DNA from 2 places in the Bacillus nitroreducens genome. Region 2 is predicted to be linked to the other one. Evidence: riboswitches for the same ligand, from Rfam matches in the RefSeq annotation. Region 2 holds a riboswitch; the other holds the start of a gene.
The links. Region 2 has a riboswitch for preQ1 ahead of queC (7-cyano-7-deazaguanine synthase QueC). Riboswitches for the same ligand answer to the same signal wherever they lie in the genome.

Region 1: it holds a riboswitch for preQ1, as region 2 does, so the genes downstream of both, queD (6-carboxytetrahydropterin synthase QueD) here and queC (7-cyano-7-deazaguanine synthase QueC) in region 2, are expected to answer to the same signal.

What each region holds. Positions count from the first base shown of each region.
Region 1 covers NZ_CAXHYI020000001.1:71,556-75,979, reverse strand. The annotation lists gene ACWPVE_RS00405 (NUDIX hydrolase) at 156-527, shown strand; gene ACWPVE_RS00400 (hypothetical protein) at 577-786, shown strand; gene ACWPVE_RS00395 (hypothetical protein) at 899-1,075, shown strand; gene ACWPVE_RS00390 (DUF4177 domain-containing protein) at 1,152-1,337, shown strand; PreQ1 riboswitch class I at 1,521-1,567, shown strand; gene queD (6-carboxytetrahydropterin synthase QueD) at 1,656-2,090, shown strand; gene queE (7-carboxy-7-deazaguanine synthase QueE) at 2,084-2,812, shown strand; gene ACWPVE_RS00375 (hypothetical protein) at 2,998-3,147, shown strand; gene ACWPVE_RS00370 (DNA alkylation repair protein) at 3,287-3,955, shown strand; gene ACWPVE_RS00365 (GNAT family N-acetyltransferase) at 4,009-4,424, shown strand, end outside.
Region 2 covers NZ_CAXHYI020000003.1:1,128,342-1,132,765, forward strand. The annotation lists gene ACWPVE_RS09390 (EamA family transporter) at 245-1,168, shown strand; PreQ1 riboswitch class I at 1,258-1,304, shown strand; gene queF (preQ(1) synthase) at 1,428-1,928, shown strand; PreQ1 riboswitch class I at 1,946-1,989, shown strand; gene queC (7-cyano-7-deazaguanine synthase QueC) at 2,036-2,716, shown strand; gene ACWPVE_RS09405 (VUT family protein) at 2,716-3,258, shown strand; gene ACWPVE_RS09410 (LysM peptidoglycan-binding domain-containing protein) at 3,578-4,424, opposite strand, start outside.

The DNA.
Region 1 (4,424 bases), on a different contig from region 2:
CAAAATTTATCGTGTAAATGGATAGGACGGGTAAAATGATAGTATGAGTGCTTTTATCCAAGAAGGGTGAAAGCATTTTTTGTTAAAAGGTAGGAAGTTAACGAATCGGCCCACAAGAAATATGTTTAAAACTTATACATTGGAGGGGAAAACGTGTGGAAACGGAGCAATTAAGAATTTTTGATGAAAATAAAAATCACATTGGTATTGCATCTCGTGAAGATGTACATAGACTCGGTTATTGGCACGAAGTATTTCACTGTTGGTTTATTTGTGAAGAAGAGGGAACCTATAAGCTATATTTACAACTTCGTAGCAAAAATAAAAAGGATTATCCTAATCTCTTGGACATAACGGCTGCTGGGCATTTACTGGCGAATGAAAGAGTAGAAGATGGGATAAGAGAGATCGAGGAGGAAATTGGGATTGATCTTTCCTTTCAGGATTTAATCCCCTTGGGAGTCGTCGACTACACGGTTATCAGGGAAAATTTTATCGATAAGGAAATAGCACACGTCTTTTTGTAGTCCACACTACCTTGATGACTTTACTCTCCAGGAAGACGAAGTTGCAGGAATGGTAAAAGTCAATTTTCATCATTTTGAAGAACTCTGGTTAGGTGAAAGAGAAACGATCAAGATTAGTGGATTTGAAATGAAGGATGACGGAAATAAAGTGTATATTCATGAGAATGTTGGAAGGGAAAAATTCGTTCCTCATCAAGTTACATTCTATAGAACTGTAATTGAAAAAATGAAAGAAAAGCTGACACTAGAAATGCCCTAATCCATTTTGTACAAAGAAAACCTCAAGAATATTTGCATATTATGTATGAGATTAGACAAATATACCTGAAACCTAGTCTTTGTGAATTCGTATATCACAATGAATACAGGAGTTGATTGAGATTTTTGATATCACCTTTTTATTCGTTATGGCTTTAGCAGGTGGAATTGTAACAGTCATTGGTCTTTTTGTTATAGGAGGTCAACACATAACTGAACCGAAGAAGGAACTTCAGCAGAAAATTCAAAATCTAGAAGAGGAGATTCATATCCTGAAAAATCAGAAATAGTAGATAAATTGAATGAAACAAAAATGTCTTTTTGAAAAGAAAACTAACTACTATTTATTTAAGAGGAGGTAATCATATGTATGATTACAAGTTCGTTCAAATTCAGGTTGGTGCGTTAACTGGTAAAGCGAAAGAAGACTATGAAGCGATTATTAAAGAACATGCACAAGAAGGATGGCGTTTGCATACGTTTGCACCGTTAACAGTGGGTGCGGGTGGGCAGGCAACAGTAATACAAATCATTTTTGAAAGAAAGCTATAATATTTAAGAGGATAAAAGTTTTACCCTTACTCTTCTAGCGGGTGCGTTATCAATTTTTCGTATGGGATCGTTCGTTTATTTCAAAACAAATGACCTCTATTTTTGAGATTGAGAAATATTCCTTAATTCTACGTATTAGATATGGTAAAGTAATCATGTAAGTGAATAAAGAAGTCTGCGTTGGCAGGAGAGGTTCGAAATTCCATCCCTCTATAAAAAACTAAGGAGCTAGGACAGCATCTACTTAGTGTTGTCTTTTTTTATTTTGATGGATATAAGCTCCGAAAGACAAAAAAACATACGAAGGAGTGATGATTCATGTTGCAACAGATTTATCCAGTTACACAACATCCTTACGCATATGAGTTAAATAAAGATTTTCAATTTGCTGCAGCTCATTATGTTCCACATGAAGATGCTGGTAACTGTCAAAATATGCATGGACATACCTATTTTACAAATATCACCATTGCTGGTGATAAGCTAGATCACACAGGGTTTTTGGTTAATTTTAAACAGATTAAAGATTTAATTCACAAAAGATTTGATCATCGTGTCATGAATGAAGACAGCAAATTCTCCGACCAAGATTCTACTTATTTCCCTACAACAGAGGTAGTTGCTAGGACGATATATGAAATCATTCAAGAACATCTCGATTCTCTTCCGAATCAGCCAACTTGTGTTCAGGTATTTGTAAGGGAGACACCTACGAGCTATTGTATTTACCGACCCAAGGAGAAATCATTATGAGAAAAATACCTGTACTTGAGATTTTTGGTCCAACCATTCAAGGGGAAGGAATGGTGATCGGCCAAAAAACAATGTTTGTTAGAACAGCTGGCTGTGACTATTCCTGTTCGTGGTGTGATTCGAAATTTACCTGGGACGGTTCTGAAAAGGAATTGATACGAATGATGGAACCACGTGAAATCGTGGATGCGTTATTCGAAATGGGCGGCGAACGTTTTAATCATGTTACGATCTCTGGGGGAAATCCAGGATTGTTAGCACAATTAGATAGTTTGATAGATTTGCTTCATGAAAAGCAAGTGAAGGTTGCCTTGGAAACCCAGGGTAGCAGATGGCAGCAATGGTTTACAAAGATAGATGATTTAACCATTTCGCCTAAGCCACCTAGCTCAGGAATGACGACAAACTATGAAACGTTGGATTTTATCATCCATTCATTGAAGGAAGAACAGCAGGGTGACTTCAGTCTAAAGGTGGTTATCTTTGAAGAAGATGATTTACAATATGCAATTCGCATACACAAAAGGTACCCTGATGTAAAACTGTTCCTGCAAGTAGGGAATGATGACTTGGAAACAGAAGACCAGGAAAAGTTGGTACCGCGCCTAATTGAAAAATACGAACGATTAGTTGATGTTGTCATGAATCATGCAGAATTGAATGATGTACGAGTATTGCCTCAGCTTCACACGTATTTATGGGGGAATAAACGGGGTGTTTAATAAAAAATCGATACCTTTCATCTTCCTGATTAGACCTTATCATTCAAATTAAGTTATCTTTATTAAGTAAGGTATTCAACAAAAAGTGCATTAATCCTAGAAGGGTTAATGCCTTTTTTAGTGAATGTATTGAACAAGCAGAGCAGTTTAGTACAAGAGAAGGAATTTCATATTGAGGTGAGCGAATGGATAAGTCCGTTACCTTTTCATCTACTAGTACAAGTTACGAAGGTGTAGAGGCAACCGAAACATTTACTCTTAAAGAATTAGGTATTGTCGAGGAATTGGAGGATGATGCACTAAAAAAAGAAATGGAAAGAGTTTTTCAGGAGTGAGTTTGGGAAAAACTTAATATTTCATGTAGTATAGTAATTGAGTAAGATAAATGCCCAATGGTAGTATATACAAACTTGAGTTCTTGATATTTCCCATAAGTACATAGCATCAAACAATCGAAATGAAGGAGTTGTAAAAATGAGTGAAACCAAAGCTACAGAGCTAGACCGCTCATCAAAAGCAGAAAACATTCTATCACAGATCGATAGTAAATCGAAGCTAGGTGATTTACGAAAAATCGCAAAGGACATTAAACAAGATCACGAACTTGCCATGGAACTCTGGTCTACCGAAGAGTTCAAGCCTAGACTATTAGCCATCTTAATTATGGACAAAAAACTACTTGCACAAGATGTCCTAGATAAGCTTGTTAAGGATATGCTGACTCATACTTTGGAAGAGAGAAATAATTTAATGGATTGGTTAATGGCTAATCAGCTCACCAAAAGTAAGAAGACTATTGCATTGATGGAGTCATGGAAAAATAGTCCTTCGGCCCTTCAAAGGAGAGCTTTCTGGTATTATCAAGCGCGATTGAGATGGACTGGACAAACACCTCCTGATAACACGGAAGAATTGCTAGCTGTAATCGAAGCTACTATTACGCAGGAAGAACCAGAAGTTCAATGGGCGATGAATTTCACAGCAGGCTGGATAGGAGTTTATGAGGAAAAACATCGTGAGCGTTGTATTAAAATTGGAGAGAAAACGGGTCTTTACAAAGGCCAAATGGTGGCTAAAGGATGTACGCCCGACTATTTGCCAGAGTTCATAACGATTGAAGTGAATAAAAGACAAAATAAATAAATTCCACTAAAAGATTGGAAAAGCTCCTCTATCATCCATTCAAGGAGAGTCACATGCTCACGATATTACAAAAAGAACGATTTGATGATCTTTATCATTTATTTGAAGACTCTTTCCCACGTGATGAATTTAGGCCATATAACATACAACGGAAATTGTTGTCCCACCCACATTATCAAATCTTTGTTTATGAAAAAGATTGTGAGTTGGCTGCCTTTTTTGCCACTTGGGAAGGTCCTGACTTTATATTTTTAGAACATTTTGCTGTGAAATCAAGCTTTCGCAATGGTGGCCTAGGTTCGAAACTCCTTCAAGCATTTCTCGAACAACAGGTTAAACCTGTCGTGATTGAAATCGAACCACCAGAGGGGGAAATCGAAAAAAGAAGAGCCCGCTTTTATGAACGAAATGGATTTAGCCTTAGTAAGTGGGGCTATGTTCAACCAGCGCTTGCACAAGGGCAAAGCTC
Region 2 (4,424 bases):
TTTTTATAATAAGCATGTACCGGTAGAAAAGTTTAAACTGGAATGTTATTTTAATAACAAATAGAGAATGCCACTCTGAAAAATACTTATTGACAAAAATACATGGCTGATTCTATACTGAAGTGGAAATGAATACTAAAACTTTTTAGTTGTGGATTTTTCTAGAACTATTCTATTTTCGCCACACAATTTTCCTGTTGGGAGTTGTGTGGCTTTTTGTTATGTAAAAAGGGAGGGAAAGGTGTTGAAATCTTGGCATTATGCATTAATTGTGTTTTTGGGTGGATGTTGTTACGGAGTCTTATCGACATTTGTTAAACTGGCTTACTCAGCTAACTTTTCAACTTCTCATGTGACTGGAGGGCAATTCTTTTTCGGGGCAGTCCTTATTTGGATTTTCTTTCTTTTTACGAAAAAGAAAAAATTAACTTTTCAACAAATCTTAAAAATTGTAATAGCGGGTATTCCATTTGGCTTAACTGGTATTTTTTATTATCAATCCCTGCTGAGGCTCGAAGCCTCCTTAGCTATCATCTTTTTATTTCAATTTGTCTGGATTGGGACACTTTTTGAATGGTTTTTTTATAAAAAACGGCCTACCAAAGAAAAGCTTGTCTCCATTATTATACTCCTAATTGGTTCAGCCTTAGCTGCAAACATTGTTTCACAAGAGGGGACCATCCCTTCATGGGAAGGAATACTTTGGGGCTTACTAGCTTCTCTTTCATTTACAACTTCAATTTTTGTAAGTGGTTCAATTGAGAAGGATACCCCACCAGTACAAAAAAGTGCGCTCATGTCTACTGGTTCTTTAATAGTTGTCTTTACTTTATATCCACCCACATTTTTATTTGATTTCTCAGTCCTATCGGGTGTGGCACCATATGGGCTGTTACTTGGATTATTTGGTGTGGCTCTTCCACCACTGTTGTTTTCAATTGGGATGCCACATATTGGACCAGGACTTGGGACGATTTTAGTTGCTTCCGAACTGCCAGTAGCCGTTACCTTGTCTTCATTCATTTTATTAGAGCAAGTGAGTTGGATCCAGTGGATAGGAGTTGTGCTCATATTAGGTGGTATTATTAGGGGAAATATTGGGCTTGGTCATCGTAAGAAAAAATCTGTTGACCATGAAAATGTTACGAATCAAAAGGTGGGACAGTAAAACTGTCCTGTGTTCCATAAAAATTTTCCATTTGACGTTCTTGATTCAATGTTATATATTGAACTGAGATAAAGAATGCCCAGTCGCATACGGGAGAGGTTCATAGCTGATACCCTCTATAAAAAACTATGGAAACATGACAAATGCCATGTCCATATTGGATATGGTTTTTTCTGTTTTAACATATGTATTTTTTATAGAATGATTGGCGATACCTCTCTTGAGAATGCTTGGGAAACATTTGCAAGGAGGTTTTTTTATGTCTGGCCGAAGCCACGAAGAAGGATTAAAGGACTTGACATTATTAGGTAATCAAAATACACAATATTTATTTCAATATGCACCAGAAATACTTGAGGCAGTAGATAATCTCCATTCAAATCGTGATTACTTTGTGAAATTTAATTGCCCTGAGTTCACTAGTCTTTGTCCACTTACTCATCAACCTGATTTTGCGACAATATATATATCATATATACCTGATAAAAAACTTGTTGAAAGTAAATCATTAAAGTTATATTTATTTAGCTTTAGAAACCATGGGGATTTCCATGAAGATTGTGTCAACATTATCATGAATGATTTAATTAAACTTCTCGACCCTAGATACATCGAGGTATGGGGTAAATTTACACCACGTGGAGGTATCTCAATTGATCCATGGTGTAACTACGGAAAGCCTGGAACGAAATATGAAGAAATGGCAAATCATCGATTAATGAACCATGATTTGAACCCAGAAAAAATAGATAATCGTTAATAAGAAATTTACAAATGAAGAAAGAGGTTTTTAGCTACCCTCTTAAAAAAACTAAGGAAACAGCACTTTTCTTAGAGTGCTGTTTTTGCGTAAAAGGTGGTCAAATGATGAAGCGGGAAAAAGCAATCGTTGTCTTTAGTGGTGGTCAGGATAGCACAACATGTCTTTTTTGGGCAAAAAAGCGTTATGAAGAGGTTGAAGCGGTAACGTTTAATTATGGTCAAAAACACCATCTTGAAATCGAATGTGCGAAGGAAATTGCAGCTGAGCTCGGAGTCAAACATCATATTCTCGATATGTCACTCCTGAATCAGCTTGCCCCAAACGCCTTAACACGACAAGAAATTAAGGTAGAAGAGGGAACGGATGGCGAGTTACCATCTACTTTTGTGCCTGGACGAAATCTACTCTTCCTTTCATTCGCAGGTGTGTTAGCTCGTCAAGTAGGTGCAAAGTACATCGTGACAGGAGTTAGCGAGACAGATTTTAGTGGTTATCCTGATTGCCGAGACATTTTTATGAAATCATTAAATGTAACGTTAAATTTATCGATGGATGATACATTTGTAATTGAAACACCGTTAATGTGGCTGAACAAAGCACAGACTTGGGAGCTTGCTGATCAGCTTGGAGCATTGGAATTTGTTCGCGAAAGAACGTTAACTTGTTACAACGGTATTATGGCAGATGGCTGTGGGGAATGCCCAGCTTGTAAACTACGAAAAAAGGGACTTGAAGATTTCTATTTAGCGAAATCAAATACTCAACATAGAGGAGACATCATATGATGAGAATACTATTTTATTTGTTATCGATTGTTGCCGCGAATGTGGTAACTGCAGCACTTGCTCCTTTACAGTTTGGAATTTTCATTGTTCCCATGGGTACGCTGTTAGTTGGAGCAACTTTTATTCTTAGGGACCTTGTACAAAATAAATATGGGAGATCAAAAACGTATTTATTTATTTTTATTGCATTAGTTTTATCCGCATTGGTATCGTTCATGCTAGGAGATACACTATTAATCGTTGTGGCTTCAGCCGTTTCATTCGTTGTATCTGAATCTGCAGACACAGAAATTTATACGAGATTAAGACTACCAATCGCTTGGCGCGTATTTTATAGTGGAATCGTTGGGGGATTTCTGGACTCTGTTATATTCGTGATCATTGGTTTAAGTCCACTTGGTGCGAATATTCTACCTTGGGAAGCCGTACCAGCTGCTATATTAGGACAAATTATCGTGAAGACAATCATTCAAATGATTGGAGCACTTATTTTAAACCAGGTTCGATTGAAACATTTGGACCATGCGGAAATGATTAAATAAAAGTTTATAAAGCCACGTTTCATGGTTTTAAAGAGTGTAGACAAAGTCAAACATGACTTTGTCTACACTCTTTTTTATAGGAAACGCTAGTAAGATTCACTTTCCCAGACTGTCTTGAAAACGCTTGTCAGACAAGATGCGCTCACCGAACGAAGACGCGAATAGAAGTTGCCTTCATGAGCGGACGAGTGAGGTTGGCAACGAAGGATGCGAGCGTTTGTTAACAGTCTGAAAGCCACGTTTTGTGGCTTTTTTATAGTAGATTAAAAACACTGCAAAATTAGCTATGCAGTGTTCTAATCTGTAATTCTTAATTTCACTAGTCTAAGATAGTTACCTTAACTTCTTTTACACCGAAATTGATCGCATCTTGTTTGTTTGGAATAAATACATCAATTTTCTTTCCTTTAATGGCTCCACCAGTATCTCCAGCAATAGCCTCTCCATAACCTTCTACATGTACTTTGCTACCAAGAGGGATAACGGATGGGTCAACTGAAATGACTTTCGCATTTGGGTTTTCTAATAGGTTTATTCCAGTTGATGTAATACCAGAACAACCGTCACATGTAGCCGTATAAGCTGTAGCAGTTACGGTAATTTCTTTTGCATTTGCTTCAGTTGACGTAGTTTGGTTATTTTCCTTCTTAGGCTCTTCAACTTTGTTTGTTTCTTTCTTTGATTCTTCTGTTTTACTAATTTCCTTTGGTGTGACTGTTGCAGGTTTTACAGGTGTACTTTTTGTTTGTTTTTCAGGAGTTGTAACTGTGTTAGTCTTTTCTTTTACTACTGCTGCAGTTGTTTGTGTTGGTTTTGCTGTTTTTGCAGGTTTTGCAGTAGCAACGGTTTTTGCTCCTTCAAAGATTACTAGATTTAACCCAGGATGGATAAGATCTGTATGTAACTGATTCCATTCTTGAATTTGTGATACTGTAACTTGATATTCTCTTGCAATGTCCCATAATGTATCTGCTTGCTTCACTGTATATTGTTTTGGTGCTGCTACGTTTAGAATATCACCTGGGTGAATAAGATCAGTAGATAGTTGATTCACCATTTTAATATTTTTTACGGATGTATTATTTTCGCGAGATAGATCCCAAAGAGTATCGCCTTTTTCTACGGTAATATTTGACGCTTGTACATTTGCGCCTACTGTTAATGAG